DNA from 4 places in the Ruegeria sp. B10 genome. Region 1 is predicted to be linked to each of the others. Evidence: riboswitches for the same ligand, from Rfam matches in the RefSeq annotation. Region 1 holds a riboswitch; each other region holds the start of a gene.
What was found. Region 1 has a riboswitch for cobalamin ahead of ACR0J4_RS09145 (DUF1636 domain-containing protein). Riboswitches for the same ligand answer to the same signal wherever they lie in the genome.

Region 1 (3,517 bases):
CGCGGAAGACGACGTGCATTGGTCTTACTCAGCGGCCTCGGTGACACCAGCGAGGATATCGCGGATTTCTGCTTCTCTGATGTCGTCATGTTCGGCGATCACCACCATACGCGAGCGGCGGTCTTCACCGGGCTCCCACGGACGGTCATACTGGTGACGCACACGAGCACCCACGGCCTGAACCAGCAGGCGCATAGGCTTGCCTTGAACGGCGGCGTAGCCTTTGACGCGCAGGATGTTCAGCTCAGTCGCCAGACGTTCGATCTTGGCGACCAGTTCGGCAGGATCGGACTGTTCCGGCAGATCAACGATGATACTTTCGAAATCGTCATGCTCGTGATCGTGGTGACCGTCGTGATGCGATGGACGAGCCTCCATGTCATCCTCGGCTGCAGCCTCAAGACCCAGAACGACGCGGACATCCACAGCACCTTCGGCAACCTCAACCACGGGCAGCGGGCGAGGGGCCTCGGCGGCGATGATCTCTTTCGCTTTGGCCACGCCTTCGGGACCGGCCAGATCGGGCTTGGTCAGCAGGATGATGTCGGCGCAAGAAATCTGATCCTCAAACACCTCGGACAAGGGCGTTTCATGGTCGATCGAGTCATCAGCCAGGCGCTGAGCGTCCACGGCGTCGACATTCGGAGCAAAGCGACCGGCCGCGACGGCCTCAGCATCGGCCAACGCGATTACGCCATCGACGGTGATTTTTGAGCGGATATCGGGCCAGTCGAACGCTTTTAGCAGCGGCTTGGGCAGGGCGAGGCCGGAAGTTTCGATCAGTATATGATCGGGACGCGGCTCCAGCGCCATCAGGGCTTCGATAGTCGGGATGAAGTCGTCAGCCACAGTGCAGCAAATGCAGCCATTCGCCAGTTCCATGATGTTTTCCGCTGGGCAATCGGGGATGGCGCAGGATTTCAGAATATCGCCGTCGACGCCAACATCTCCAAATTCGTTGACCACAACGGCCAGACGCTTGCCCTGCGGGTTCTGCATCAGGTGCTTGACGAGAGTTGTTTTGCCCGAGCCCAAGAAGCCAGTGATCACGGTGACGGGGAGTTTTTCCAAGTTGCTCATTTCAGGGCTCCAATCGGTGGAATGCGGGCTGCGCAGTTTTTGCGGAAATGTTCGGGGCGTTCGCGCCATTTGACCAAGCCGTCCTCGGTCGCGAGGTACTTGGTGGCGCCGTCAACGATCACGTCGACATGGTCTGTTTCGTTAAGATGTTCATAAACGAAGGTCCAGCGATCCGGGCCGCCACGCAGCACGATGGAACAGCCTTCGTTGCAGTTCGACAAGCATTCCACGGCTTTCAGGGTAATCCCTTCCGGCAGGTCCGCCTGTTCAAGCGCCTTATGCAACAGGGTGCCGGGGCGTTTCGCATCGTCTTCAACGGGCAGCCCGCGACGACAGGTGGTGCAAACCAGCAATTCGACCGGAGCGGTCTCGGTCATGTCTCTCATCCCCCCAAATCCTCATCGTGGGGGACGGGGTTTCATGCGGGTCCCTTGACCCGACACCGGAACACCCCGTCCGGTTTCATCTTCGGGCGCTGGCAGGTCTCCCGGCTTGCGGATGTCAGAGGCGTCCTCTGTCGGATGTCCCGCCTTCCCGGCTTTGCGCCAGTGGCTTGGGCACCCTCTCCGGTCACGGTCGCGGGGGCGGCTGCGTTTGGCGGAAAACCCGTTGACGCATTCCCTTTTCATCTGTTCTCACAGACACCAACACGAGGCTCATGCGGCACGCACCCGCAGCTTGTCAAGCGCGATGCAGCCCAGACCGCTGCGGCACGTTGAAAAGCGACCTGCCAGCGTCGCTAGGCGGCATGAACATGGCGCTGATGCATGGTCGCATGGCCTCAAATCGCAAACGGAGGCGAAATCCATGAAAGTAGGTTTTATCGGGCTTGGGAATGTGGGTGGCAAGCTGTCGGGGTCATTGCTGCGCAATGGAATCGATCTGACAGTTCATGACCTGAGTTCCGATCTGGTCGAGGCCTTTGTCGCGCAAGGCGCCAAAGCGGCTGAAAACCCGGCCCAGATGATGCGCGATTGCGATGCCGTGATCACCTGCCTACCGTCGCCTGCGGCCTCGGACGCGGTGATGCAAGAGATGCTGCCTGAGGTTGGCCCCGGTAAGATCTGGATGGAGATGTCCACCACCGATGAGGCTGAGGTCAAGCGGTTGGGGGCATTGGTTCTGGAGCGCGGAGGGGCCGCCGTCGATTGCCCTGTTTCGGGTGGCTGTCACCGCGCAGCGACGGGCAATATCTCTATCTTCGCAGGCTGCGATCGCGACACCTTCGAACGCATTCTGCCCTTCCTGACGACCATGGGGCGGCGCGTTCTGCACACCGGAGAGCTCGGCTCAGCCTCGGTTCTGAAGGTGTTGACCAACTATCTGGCAACGGCCAACCTGATCACCTGTGCTGAAGCGTTGGTCACCGCCAAGGCCGCCGGGATGGATTTGAACACCACCTATGAGGCCATTAAGATTTCGTCAGGAACCTCGTTCGTGCACGAAACCGAAAGCCAGGTGATCCTGAACGGCTCGCGCGATATTTCGTTTACGATGGATTTGGTGAAAAAGGACATCGGCCTGTTTCAGGATGTCGCCGACCGCGCCGGTGTTCCGCTGGAAATCAATCCAGTGATGATCAAGATCTTTGAAGACGGCATCGCCCGGTTTGGCGAGCGTGAGCTGTCGCCAAACATCATCAAACGCCTTGAAGAAGCCACCGGCTTGGACATCCGCGCACCGGGTTTTCCTACGGAAATGCAGGACGATGAGCCGGAAGAACCAGGGTACGAGGTTGTGCCTCAGGGCCGTTCCTCGTGAAAACTGATTTCCGGAGCCGGTATTTAGAGGAGGGGATGTGGAGGCGAGTACCGGAATCGAACCGGTGTACACGGATTTGCAATCGACACTTTGCAGGTGTTTGCGGATTTCTTCTCGGTAGAGTTGTTCGATGTCTAGCATGTGGCTAAGTCCTTGTTACCTCTATGACAATTCATATAATTTCACAGAAAGTCATGAGTGTTGAATCAAACGTTTTGATACGTTGATGGCATGAAGCACACACCGATCCGCACCACATCGTGCATACAGAACCAGCGCAAATATGACGTTAAAACTGACCGTCTGACGCGGACTGTGATGGACCGTCGCAAGGCGTTGCATCACGCCGAACAGGCGCTTGCCGATCATCTGCTGAAAGAGAAAAACGCCCGACTGTATAGGGCGGGTTGACCCGCACGGGTCGAACGATCCAGCATACCGAGGCACCACAAGCCATCTCAGGGTGCCTCAAATGAAGTGACCCGGTGCGATCTGCACCGGGCCGCTAACATATCCCCCTGACCTCTCACAGCAGGGACCAAGCAACGATGGACCATGAAAGGACCACGCAATGGATGGCACAAAAGTAACACCCTTTAACACTGGCGATCAAGGTATTCTGGTACCCCAGATAGGGGGCACGCACATTCAGTGGTTACAGGCGGGGTTTTTAGAC
Region 2 (3,517 bases), on a different contig from region 1:
GATTGCCAGCATGAGGCCGAGCCCGGTTGCGCTGTGCAGGCGGCGATTGAAGCAGGCACACTGGATGCAGATCGGTTGGAACGCTGGCGCAAGCTGAGGCGCGAGGATCAGCGCAACTCTGAGACCGTGGCCGAGGCGCGGGCACGCGACAAGGCTTTCGGCAAGATGGTCCGATCTGCGATGCACGGAAAATCCGCGCGGCGCGGCGATTGAAACACGGGCTGAAAAAGGGGCGTCGGTCCGCCGGCGCCCCCCATCAAGCGATCAATCGTGGCCAGAGCACCGCATTTCGGCGGGCAAACACACCGATATGGCCGATCTCCCGAACACCAAACTCTTCCGGTGACAACAGGTGACGGCGTGCTTTTGGACCATAAAGCTCGGCCAACCGCCAAACGGCAGCTTCTGGGACCATCTCATCATCTGTGAAGGCAAAAAGGTCGACGGGAACGTCAGCATCCTGCCACGTAGCTTGCGGCAGTGTGTCTCCGATCTCGGGCAGATAGCTTTGCGGCGCGGTGCACCATTTGCGCCATTGCCAATAGACCTTAGGCGGTAGGTCTGTTCCAAACCCAAGTGCCTTGCCCGGCAAATACCCCAGGCCGCTCACGACCAGAGGCACATGCCCATACCAGAACAACCCGGCCAGAGCGCGGTACGGCCAAGGATGATCGCCCAACTTCACAAGGCCAGAACAGACGCAGATCATGCGATCAATCTTGTCGATATCCGGCTGCACTGGCCCCAGCATCCCTCCAAGCGAATGACCAACTGACCATTGCTGCGACAGCGGGAACCGTCGGCGCATCTCGGCCCGCGCGGCGGGCATGTCCTGCAACGCCCAATCGGCCATCGAAATCTTCGACCGACGCTGTGGGCCCGATTTCGAATGCCCGAATTCCCGGTAGTCGTAGATCAGACAGGCGATATCACGATCCGAGGCCAACCATTGTGCGAAATGCTTGTAGTAGTCTCGCGGAACCCCTGTCGCGCTGTTGACCACCACTACGGTTTCGGGCTGCGCCACGGGCCGGTAGATCCGCCCGGACAGGGCACCATCCCCCACCGGGATCTGAACATCTTCGATCAGCACTGTTTGGTTTGCATCCAACATGGGCATCCTCGGTGGAAAACTGAACTGATGAGTTCACATTGCAACTTGACCCCAGACAGCCCATGCAAGTCAACTGCGATCCCGCTTGACCACGCGTCCACTTTGCGGATCGTCTTTCCGCAGCGCAGAAAGTTCAACTTGACTCAGAATGGTTATGAACGCTAGCGATGGTTCGATGGTTCCCGGCTTTCACAAGAAGTCGGGATGAAAAGGGAACACGGTGCGGTTTTCCCCGGCTTGCTCGGGACGAACCAAATCCGCGACTGCCCCCGCAACTGTAAGCGGTGAGCGATGTCGAAGAGCCACTGGCCGAAAGGCCGGGAAGGTCGGCAAAGCGATGACCCGCAAGTCAGGAGACCTGCCATCGTCAACATAACCCAAACTCGGGCGGGGTGTCCGGGCAGGCCGTGACAGACCCTATCTGCCCCACCTGATCCCAGCCCCTGTCCACCGCGCGGAGGGCGCAGGATGATCTGGAAGACGAAGACACATAGGTTCTCAGCAACCATCTGCCAACATACCGGCAAGACTTGCCCTGCATTGGCACGGCTGGCGCGTTCGATGGTTGACGCACTGGACCAAGCCGGTCCGGCGACCACATCGGATTTCGAAATCGAAGGCAGCAGCGACCTGACCCATTGCACGGACGGCTGCCACGCCCGGTTTCGGGCCAGCCAGTCTCGGGTGCGGGTCTATTGCGGAGCGGACCCTAATGCCGACAGCGAGACCCTCCATCGCTACGCCGACCTTATGTTCGGAACCGAAACGAGCAGCCTGCCTAGCGCAGCGATGACATCCCTGCCCTGCGCCATGCTCGAGGCATCAGTGATTGCGCCGCGCAAAACGACCCCGGCGGAACTGCAACTGTCGGCTTAGGAGTCTGCCAAAGCTCGGGCGGGCAAGGTGGCCCAGTGCTTCTGCGCATCGGTTTCGACCGCGCAGGGGCGTAGCTTGCGCAACCGATCCAGCGCTTGGGTTGGAGCCTCGCCGCATTCGATCATCAACCTCAGCACCACCATGCCAGAGCGACCACATCCGCCCTGACAATGGACAAGCACGCGCCCTCCGCCAGACAAAGCCTGCCGCGCCGCGGCACTAACATCGGGCCATTGCGCATCAACCTCTGACGGTGGCACGCCGAAATCCTGAATCGGCAGATGCACCCAGCGGCTGGCGCGCCCCTGAACGTCGCGGCCAAAATCGCGGGCTCCAAACTGGACCAGCTCGGCCTCGGTTGTCATCGAAAGCACGAGCCCCGGCCTCCAATCTCCAATCGTTTCAAGGTCGCCTGCATAGTCGCCGCCCTTTCCCGGCATCGACGTTAGGGCAAGTGTGCCCCCGCCCACTTGCAAAGCATGAATGACCAAATTCGTCATGACAGCATCCCCCCGGAAGCGTTGATCCTGACTTTAGGCTTGATTCACAATCTGCAGAGTGTACCCCTGACGCGCCGGTTTCCAAAACAAAATCGTTCTTCAACTCATGTGGACGCGGGCGGCGCAGGCCTCTACGCTGCGGTGACGTTCCGAATCCGCCAGAGCAGACATGACCGACTCAGACAGCCCCGCCTATCAGGTTCTCGCCCGAAAATACCGCCCGGAAACCTTTGCCGATCTGGTGGGTCAGGATGCGATGGTCCGCACGCTCAAAAACGCGTTCGAGGCGGATCGCATCGCGCAAGCCTTTGTCATGACAGGCATTCGCGGAACCGGTAAAACCACGACCGCACGGATCATTGCGAAAGGCATGAACTGCATCGGACCGGACGGAACTGGCGGACCCACGACCGAGCCTTGCGGCCAATGTGAGCACTGCGTCGCCATCATGGAGGGCCGTCATGTCGACGTAATGGAGATGGACGCCGCCAGCCGCACCGGCGTGAATGATATTCGCGAGATTATCGACAGTGTTCGCTACCGCGCAGCCTCGGCCCGCTACAAGATCTACATCATCGATGAGGTCCACATGCTGTCGACCAGCGCCTTCAACGCGCTGCTCAAGACGCTCGAGGAGCCGCCGGCGCATGTGAAGTTCATCTTCGCCACAACCGAGATCCGCAAGGTTCCCGTCACGGTTCTGTCGCGCTGCCAACGCTTCGACCTGCGCCGGATCGAACCCGAGGATATGATCGGCCTGCTGCGCAAGATCGCCTCAGCTGAGAGTGCTGAGATTGCCGAGGACGCGTTGGCGCTGATCACTCGCGCTGCTGAGGGATCTGCCCGCGACGCCACCTCATTACTGGATCAGGCGATCTCACACGGGGCCGGAGAGACGACGGCAGATCAAGTACGCGCGATGCTGGGCCTGGCGGATCGTGGCCGGGTTCTGGACCTCATGGACATGATACTGCGGGGCGATGCTGCAGGGGCGTTGACCGAGCTTGGTGGCCAATATGCCGAGGGG
Region 3 (3,517 bases), on a different contig from region 1:
TACGAAGAGTCCGAGATGAAACGATCCGAAATCAACCGTATCAAGACCGAAGCCCAGGCATTTATCAGTTCATTTGGTGCCGTTCTGCCACCTTTCGCAGATTGGACGCCTGAGCAGATGCGTAGCGACGATGCCTACAGCATCCGTGCCCATGGGCTAGGCTGGGATATCACCGACTACGGTCAAGGCAATTTCGATGAGCTTGGGTTGTTCCTGTTCACCCTGCGTAACGGCAACGTGAGTGATCTGAGTCGAGGGCGCGGTATGCTCTATGCCGAAAAACTGCTGATCTCTCGCGACAAACAGCTATCGCCGATGCATCGCCATATCGTCAAAGCCGAGGACATCATCAACCGTGGGGGCGGCGATCTAGTTATGGAAATCTATGCGTCGGACCCCGATGGCGGTATCGACCGCGACAACGCGGTCACCGTTCCAAGCGATGCCTGCCCTGTCACCATACAGCCCGGAAAGCATCTGCGCCTGAAGCCAGGCCAGAGCGTGACCTTGATGCCCGGCATCTGGCACGCCTTCTGGGCGGAAGGTGGGGATTGCTTGATTGGCGAAGTCTCTACCGTGAATGACGACCGAACGGACAACGTATTCGAAGACCCGATCCCACGCTTTGCAACAATCGAAGAAGATGCAGCGCCGGATTTCCTGTTGGTTGCCGACTACTAACTTCATTGAGAATTTCGCGCTTGTACTTCCCGACTGTTTTTGTCAGTTAACAGCTGACCCAGTCAGATTTCGTTGGAATCATCGCCCGGTCCCATTTTTTGCGACCGAAAGATAACCTGACATGCGAAAATCCCTCGCAGATCTGTTGGCCATGGACGCCGTTGCCAGCCGCCATGGCTGCGCATTGAAACCAAAACTGAGGCAGGCGATCGAGGCTGATCTCAGCTTTTCCGTCCGCGCTGCATCAACGTTTCCTGAAACGCCGGTTGACCCAAACACCCTTCCGCAAAACGTCCACCCTTTGGTCGCACAAGCCCCCAAACCCAATAGGGAACGCGCATGAAACCCTCAGCATTTGACCACACATTGCCCCGCGTCGAATTTGACGGTTTCGAACGCGGTTTGCTGCCTGTCATGCGGCACTTCATCCTAAGCTTAACACAGCCGGAAACGCAGGCGTGGCAACATGCCTTTTCGGTCGCAACCGAACGTTGGGGGCGCGATCAGGGGCTGGTTCTGGCGCATCTGGTTTTCAAAGTCATCAAGGCCACGCTACACATCCGGCCTAGTGGGTTAGCCTTCAACGACCCGCTTTGTGTTGAAACACGGCAAGAACTGACATGTGACGAACGCGCCCTGCTCCGGATGCTGCACCACATGCGCCGCGACGAAACTCCGGCGGCGCGCGATGCCTTGAACGAATTGACCGGAGGCTATCCGGACGCCCATCTGATACAGGCCGGTTTGACCCTGGCTAGCCAGTTCCCGACAAATGGCGTCGGACCGGGCCAACCCGCGCGCAGGCCGATCCTGCGTGTGGTCCGCTAGCGCGATTCCTGTGCTTGACAATAGGAGCGTGAGCAGACTAGCTGCTCTGGATGGTTCCCGACGGCCTGTGTCTGAGGGATGAAAATGGGAATACGGTGCGGCCCAAGGGCCAATGCCGTGACTGCCCCCGCAACTGTAAGCGGAGAGCGACGCCACAAAACCACTGGCCCCAAAGGTCGGGAAGGTTGGCCGAGCAATGACCCGCAAGTCAGGAGACCTGCCATCACAGTTTAACCAACCCGGGGCGGGGTGTCCCGGAAGGAGGCTCGATGGCACATCTGCGTGCTGATGCAACTCATGGCTTTTGCCTTCAATCGGCTTTTGTTCAAGTCGGCAACGCGTGCCATGGCTGATCATTTCGTCCTGATATGCGGCACCTGCAAAGGGCCGATCCCTTCGCATGAGGCAAAAGAAGCGCTGGACGACCAGCTGCCCGAGGGGTTCTCGACACGTCTGATCGACTGTATGGCCGGTTGCGACCGACCAATGACGGTCGGGCTGCAGGCCAAGGGCAAGGCGCAATATCTGTTTGGCGATATTCAATCCCCTGCCGATCTGAACGCTTTGGCCGAGTTCGCCCATCAGTTCCGGGCTAGCGAGGATGGTTGGACCAGCGCCTCGACCCGTCCTTTGGCGCTCTATGCCAAAACCCTGTCGCGCATGCCCTGCCTGCCACCGGAGGATACGGCATGAGCTTTCTGGTCGCTGAAAATCTGGAATACTACGCCCTGAACGGCGATGTTCTGCTGCGCGACACCTCGTTCACGCTTGAGGAAGGCGCGATATTGGCCGTTGCTGGCCCGAACGGGGCGGGCAAAACGACGCTTCTCAACCTCTTGTGCGGGGTCGCAAAGCTGGCGCTAGGTGATGTGCGTATTCAAGGTCAAAGCCTGCGGAAACTGTCGTCGCTGGAACGGGCCAGACGGATTGCCGTTGTCGGCCAGCAGGAAATACCCGACGGGCGGCTGCAACTGCGCGATTATGTGGCCCTTGGACAAATCCCGATCAGGGCCGACAAATCCGCCGAAGCTCTTAAAACGGACCTGCAGCGCGTATTAGACACCACCGAACTGTCCCATCTGGCTGGTAAACAGATGGCAAAACTGTCCGGCGGAGAGCGTCAGCGCGCCCATATCGCACGGGCTTTGGCGCAGAACCCCTCGCTGCTGTTTCTGGATGAGCCGACCAACCATCTGGACCCGGATGCCAAAGGGCACATGCTGTCTCTGGTGGCCGAGTTGGGCGTGACGGTTGTGATGATCGTCCACGATCTGGTCATGATCCCCGAATTCGCCAGCCACGTGGCCCTGATGAAGAACGCGCAGCTGACGGCCTTCGGCCCGGTCGCCGAGGTTCTTACGCCAGACCGCGTGCGCGAGACTTTTGGTGTTGACTATTTGTGTTTCCAGCACGAAGGACGCGTGATCCCCGCGCTGGACATCCGAAAACGAAAGCTTTCATCTTAACAGGAGAGATTGATGAAACTGAAACTCTTGTCCGCTGCGGTACTAAGCGCACTGGCGGGTAGCGCTGCCGCGCAAGAGATCACCGTCGACAATTGCGGTGAACCTTTGGTGTTCGACACCAAGCCCGAGCGGATCGTAGTTCATGACATGAACATGACCGACATGGCCTTTGCACTGGGTCTTCAGGACAGCATCGTTGGTCTGACTGGCATCACTGGCTGGTACAAGACCAGCCCCGATTTCGACGCGCAACGCGGTGACATTCCCGAACTCGCTCCGAAATACCCGACGGTCGAGAACCTCGTCGCGGTTGAACCCGACATGTTCTTCGCCGGTTGGTATTACGGCATGAAGCCCGGAGGTGATGTAACCCCAGACACGCTAGAGCCCTTTGGCATCAAGACCATGGTGCTGACCGAAAGCTGCATCCACCTGAACAAAGACCGCCCCGAAGCCAGCATGGACCTGCTGTTTGATGACGTACTGCGTCTGGGCACTGTCATGCAGGTCGAAGACAAGGCGAACGCGCTGGTCTCGGGCTG
Region 4 (3,517 bases), on a different contig from region 1:
AACGTCATCGGCGGGCATGGTGACCTCGGCCACGTGACCGGCGCCGAGGTCGGCAAAGAAGGTATGGGCGACGGCTGTGGTGGGCGTGTAGATGAAGAACCCGTCTGCGTTGGTCGTGGCCCGGCCCAGCTCGACCCCGTTTGGATCGGTCACGACAACCTCGGTATCGGTCGCCATGGTGCCGTTGGAGAAGCCGATTTCCCCTTCGATCGCATCGCCGGATGCAAAAACACCGGCAATCACCTTATGGGCCAGCGCGGGTAGAGGGGCCGCGCATAGGGCCAGGATGAGGGCAAGCTGTCTCATGTGGCGGGCCTTGTCAGAAATAGTTCGGGTTTGACCTTTCGCGCCAGAAGGACTGCAAATCCGGTCAGGACGGCCTCGATGACCATCACAGGGATATGGGCAAAGAAGACCAGCCTGGCGGCGGGGAGGAATTCGTCCCCTGACAGGGCCAGTGAGATACCCACCATGACGGTCGTGGCTGCAATGGCAAAGGCGCCGCCAATGCCGCCCCAAATTGCGCCATGAACAGGCGAACCACGCCCGATCAAGGGGCGGAACAATAAACCAGCCAAAACGGCCGGAAAAGCGATGTTGAGCGTGTTGATCCCCAGTACCGTCAGCCCGCCGAAGCCGAAGAAAACGGCTTGCAGGAGCAGACCCACAAACAAGGACGGGAAGGCGGCCCAGCCGAGCAGAAGCCCGGCCAGACCGTTGAGGATCAGATGCACCGACGACGGCCCGATCGGCACGTGGATCAGAGAGGCCACGAAGAAACTGGCCGCTAGCACCCCTGCTGTGGGGATGCGGTCCAGATGCAGCGACCTGAGGCCCATTGCCACCCCACCAGCGGCGGCAATAGCGCCGCCGATGACGACCGGGTTAGACAGGGCTCCGTCGACGATGTGCATCGGGGGTTACTCCATGTCCCAGGCGCGGATCCAGATCACCGCGTCCTGGCTCAGCTCTTTGCCTTCATGTTCGGTTTCCGGACCAGCGCCCAGGGCGGCAAAACCCCAGTAACCAGCTTTCGGAACACCGAAGGAGAAATAGCCATTGGCGTCGGAAATGGCGACAACAGCACCTCCGGGCATCGGCGAAACGGTAGGCTCGGACGAAGCTTGGCTGTCAAAGCTGGGCTTGGCGGCCATGTATTCGATCTCGATCTCAGCGCCGGCAACCGGTTCGCCATTTGCCAGAACCTGACCGGTGAAGGTCGAGCCTGCGATGATGTTGTAGGGCTTGTTCAGAGGCACGATCTCGGTCGCCAGACCCGCGGGGTTCATCCAGTCGGTCGGCAGTTCGTTGCGGTTCAGGAACGCCTTCGTGATCTGTTGGATATAGATATCCTCGGCCTCTTCGTAATAGGGCTGAGGCACCGTGACCATCACGTAGTCGCCCGAACGCTTGACCGGAACAGATCCCTGAAAGGCCGCGCCTTCGTTTTCGGGGCTCGAAAACCGGATGGGCTCCAGCGTGTCCAGCAGGTCGGTCTTTTCGCCATTGTGGATCACGTAGAATTCCTGCGGCTTTTCCAGATCCATGACATGGCCGTTTTCTAACGGGTGCCAGAAGATCAGCTTGACCGGCACGTCGCCCGGCGCTTCGATCAGCGTGTCGGTGGTGTATTCCAGCAGAAAATGTGCGTGCGCCATCGCTGGAATCGCCAGCGCAGCCGCAGCCGTGCAAAATAGTTTCTTCACAAGGTCTTTCCTTCGTCCTTCGTGCCAACCCCGGCACGCTTTCTTTTTTGACATCGGGGAGAACGGGACCACGTACCCAAAATGAGGGTATCGGCCCAATGCACACCCCGGCATCGGTGACACACCCCTTCCGAGGGTGCATGTCCGGCAGGTCTCCTGACTTGCGGGTCAAAGCATGGGGCTGGCCTTCCCGGGTGGAACCCAGTGGCTTGTCAGCCCTGCTCTCCGCCTACAGTTGCGGGGGCAGTTGCGGCATTGGGTGGATTTGAATTCCCCGCACCGCATTCCCTTTTCTCCGGGCGAACCCGGAACCGGACATGAAGACGCTGATGACAGAGATTCCCATTACCGGTCAATCTCTATTTAAGACTGTAGCGATAACATCTTTTCGATAGGATCGGATGTTCCCGTTCCAACCGCTGGGTATTGAAGGCACGCGTGCAAGCGACGACCAGAGAATGCGCGCGTTTACAACGCAATCTGGACATCAGAATCAGATGGATGCATCCTGTGCGGCGTCAGACTCCGGCGTAGCGCGCTTGTGTTCGGCGCCCTATTCCCCACAAACCCCGGAGGCCCAATGTCTGAGATCAAACAAGGCGACACCGTTCGCATCCACTATACTGGCACGCTGCTGGACGAGACCGTGTTTGACAGCTCAGACGGGCGCGATCCGTTAGAGTTCGTTGTTGGTTCGGGCCAGATCATACCCGGCCTGGACAGTGCGATGCCAGGACTGGCGGTTGGTGACAAGAAGCGGGTCGAGATTGCCTGTGTCGACGCCTATGGCCCGATCAACCCGGCGATGCGGCAGGACATCCCGCGTGAGGGTATTCCGGATGATATCCCACTAGAGCCGGGAACCCAGTTGCAGATGCAAACCCCCGATGGTCAGGCGCTGCCGGTAACGGTTGTCGAGGCGAACGAGGCCACGGTGACGCTGGACGCCAATCACCCACTGGCCGGGCAGGACCTGATCTTCGATATTGAGGTTGTCTCGGTGAACTGAAGGCTTGAGGTCTTAGCCCCAAAGCCCGTCAAGCGCTGCACGGACCTGCGGTTGCGTGAAGAACACGAACAACACCAGCAATGTGGTCAGCGTCAAAAGCAGAACACGGGCGCGGGGGCTTAGGAACCCCGTCTTCCGTTTGGTCTGGGTGCCACGCGTATTGCTGGCAAGGATCTGGTCAGTTTTGCTCATGCCCATATCCCTGACGCCGAAAGATGGTCAAATCTTGGCGGCGTCTGGGAAAGATATGGTCACATGAAATCCGGCTGTGGCATTCCAAGCACGTGGAAACCGCCATCCACTCTGATGATCTCGCCCGAGGTGCAAGCCCCCGCATCCGAGGTCAGGTAAACCGCTGTGCCGCCAACGGCCTCTAGCGTAGCGTTCGAGCGCATCGGCGCATTCTGGTCGCAGAACTTGTAGGTCTTGCGCGCACCGCCAATTGCAGCCCCGGCCAGGGTCTTCATCGGACCGGGCGAAATCGCGTTCACGCGGATGCCCTCTGGGCCGAGATCGTTGGCCAGATACCGTGTTGCCGATTCCAGCGCGGCTTTGGCAACGCCCATGACGTTGTAATTCGGAACCACACGATTCGAGCCTTGGTAGGTCAGCGTCAGTAGTGAGCCGCCATTGTCCTTCATCAGCGGATAGGCGCGGCGGGCGACCTCGATGAATGAATAGGCCGACACATCCATCGAATGCTTGAAATTTGCGCGTGTGGTGTTCAGGAACCGGCCTGTCAGCTCGTTCTTGTCCGAATAGGCAATCGCATGAACAACAAAGTCGATGGTGGGCCAGCGTT

Region 2: linked by a shared signal. The riboswitch ahead of ACR0J4_RS22520 (hypothetical protein) and the one ahead of ACR0J4_RS09145 (DUF1636 domain-containing protein) in region 1 are both predicted to bind cobalamin.
Region 3: linked by a shared signal. The riboswitch ahead of ACR0J4_RS14765 (DUF1636 family protein) and the one ahead of ACR0J4_RS09145 (DUF1636 domain-containing protein) in region 1 are both predicted to bind cobalamin.
Region 4: linked by a shared signal. The riboswitch ahead of ACR0J4_RS05685 (DUF4198 domain-containing protein) and the one ahead of ACR0J4_RS09145 (DUF1636 domain-containing protein) in region 1 are both predicted to bind cobalamin.

The regions. Positions count from the first base shown of each region.
Region 1 covers NZ_JBQFVP010000005.1:221,161-224,677, reverse strand. Annotated here, with positions in the region: gene cobN (cobaltochelatase subunit CobN) at 1-19, opposite strand, end outside; gene cobW (cobalamin biosynthesis protein CobW) at 25-1,080, opposite strand; gene ACR0J4_RS09145 (DUF1636 domain-containing protein) at 1,077-1,457, opposite strand; cobalamin riboswitch at 1,541-1,744, opposite strand; gene ACR0J4_RS09140 (NAD(P)-dependent oxidoreductase) at 1,771-2,841, shown strand; gene ACR0J4_RS09135 (hypothetical protein) at 3,073-3,252, shown strand; gene ACR0J4_RS09130 (VapE domain-containing protein) at 3,413-3,517, shown strand, end outside.
Region 2 covers NZ_JBQFVP010000023.1:47,659-51,175, forward strand. Annotated here, with positions in the region: gene rsgA (ribosome small subunit-dependent GTPase A) at 1-213, shown strand, start outside; gene ACR0J4_RS22515 (alpha/beta fold hydrolase) at 257-1,114, opposite strand; cobalamin riboswitch at 1,275-1,494, shown strand; gene ACR0J4_RS22520 (hypothetical protein) at 1,583-1,990, shown strand; gene ACR0J4_RS22525 (phosphatase domain-containing protein) at 1,987-2,490, opposite strand; gene ACR0J4_RS22530 (DNA polymerase III subunit gamma/tau) at 2,660-3,517, shown strand, end outside.
Region 3 covers NZ_JBQFVP010000010.1:42,276-45,792, forward strand. Annotated here, with positions in the region: gene ACR0J4_RS14750 (D-lyxose/D-mannose family sugar isomerase) at 16-681, shown strand; gene ACR0J4_RS14755 (hypothetical protein) at 803-1,024, shown strand; gene ACR0J4_RS14760 (hypothetical protein) at 1,021-1,509, shown strand; cobalamin riboswitch at 1,544-1,748, shown strand; gene ACR0J4_RS14765 (DUF1636 family protein) at 1,855-2,202, shown strand; gene ACR0J4_RS14770 (ABC transporter ATP-binding protein) at 2,199-2,975, shown strand; gene ACR0J4_RS14775 (ABC transporter substrate-binding protein) at 2,988-3,517, shown strand, end outside.
Region 4 covers NZ_JBQFVP010000003.1:256,240-259,756, reverse strand. Annotated here, with positions in the region: gene ACR0J4_RS05695 (cobalt ABC transporter permease) at 1-306, opposite strand, end outside; gene cbiM (cobalt transporter CbiM) at 303-914, opposite strand; gene ACR0J4_RS05685 (DUF4198 domain-containing protein) at 921-1,706, opposite strand; cobalamin riboswitch at 1,836-2,037, opposite strand; gene ACR0J4_RS05680 (FKBP-type peptidyl-prolyl cis-trans isomerase) at 2,287-2,715, shown strand; gene ACR0J4_RS05675 (hypothetical protein) at 2,728-2,907, opposite strand; gene ACR0J4_RS05670 (enoyl-ACP reductase FabI) at 2,967-3,517, opposite strand, start outside.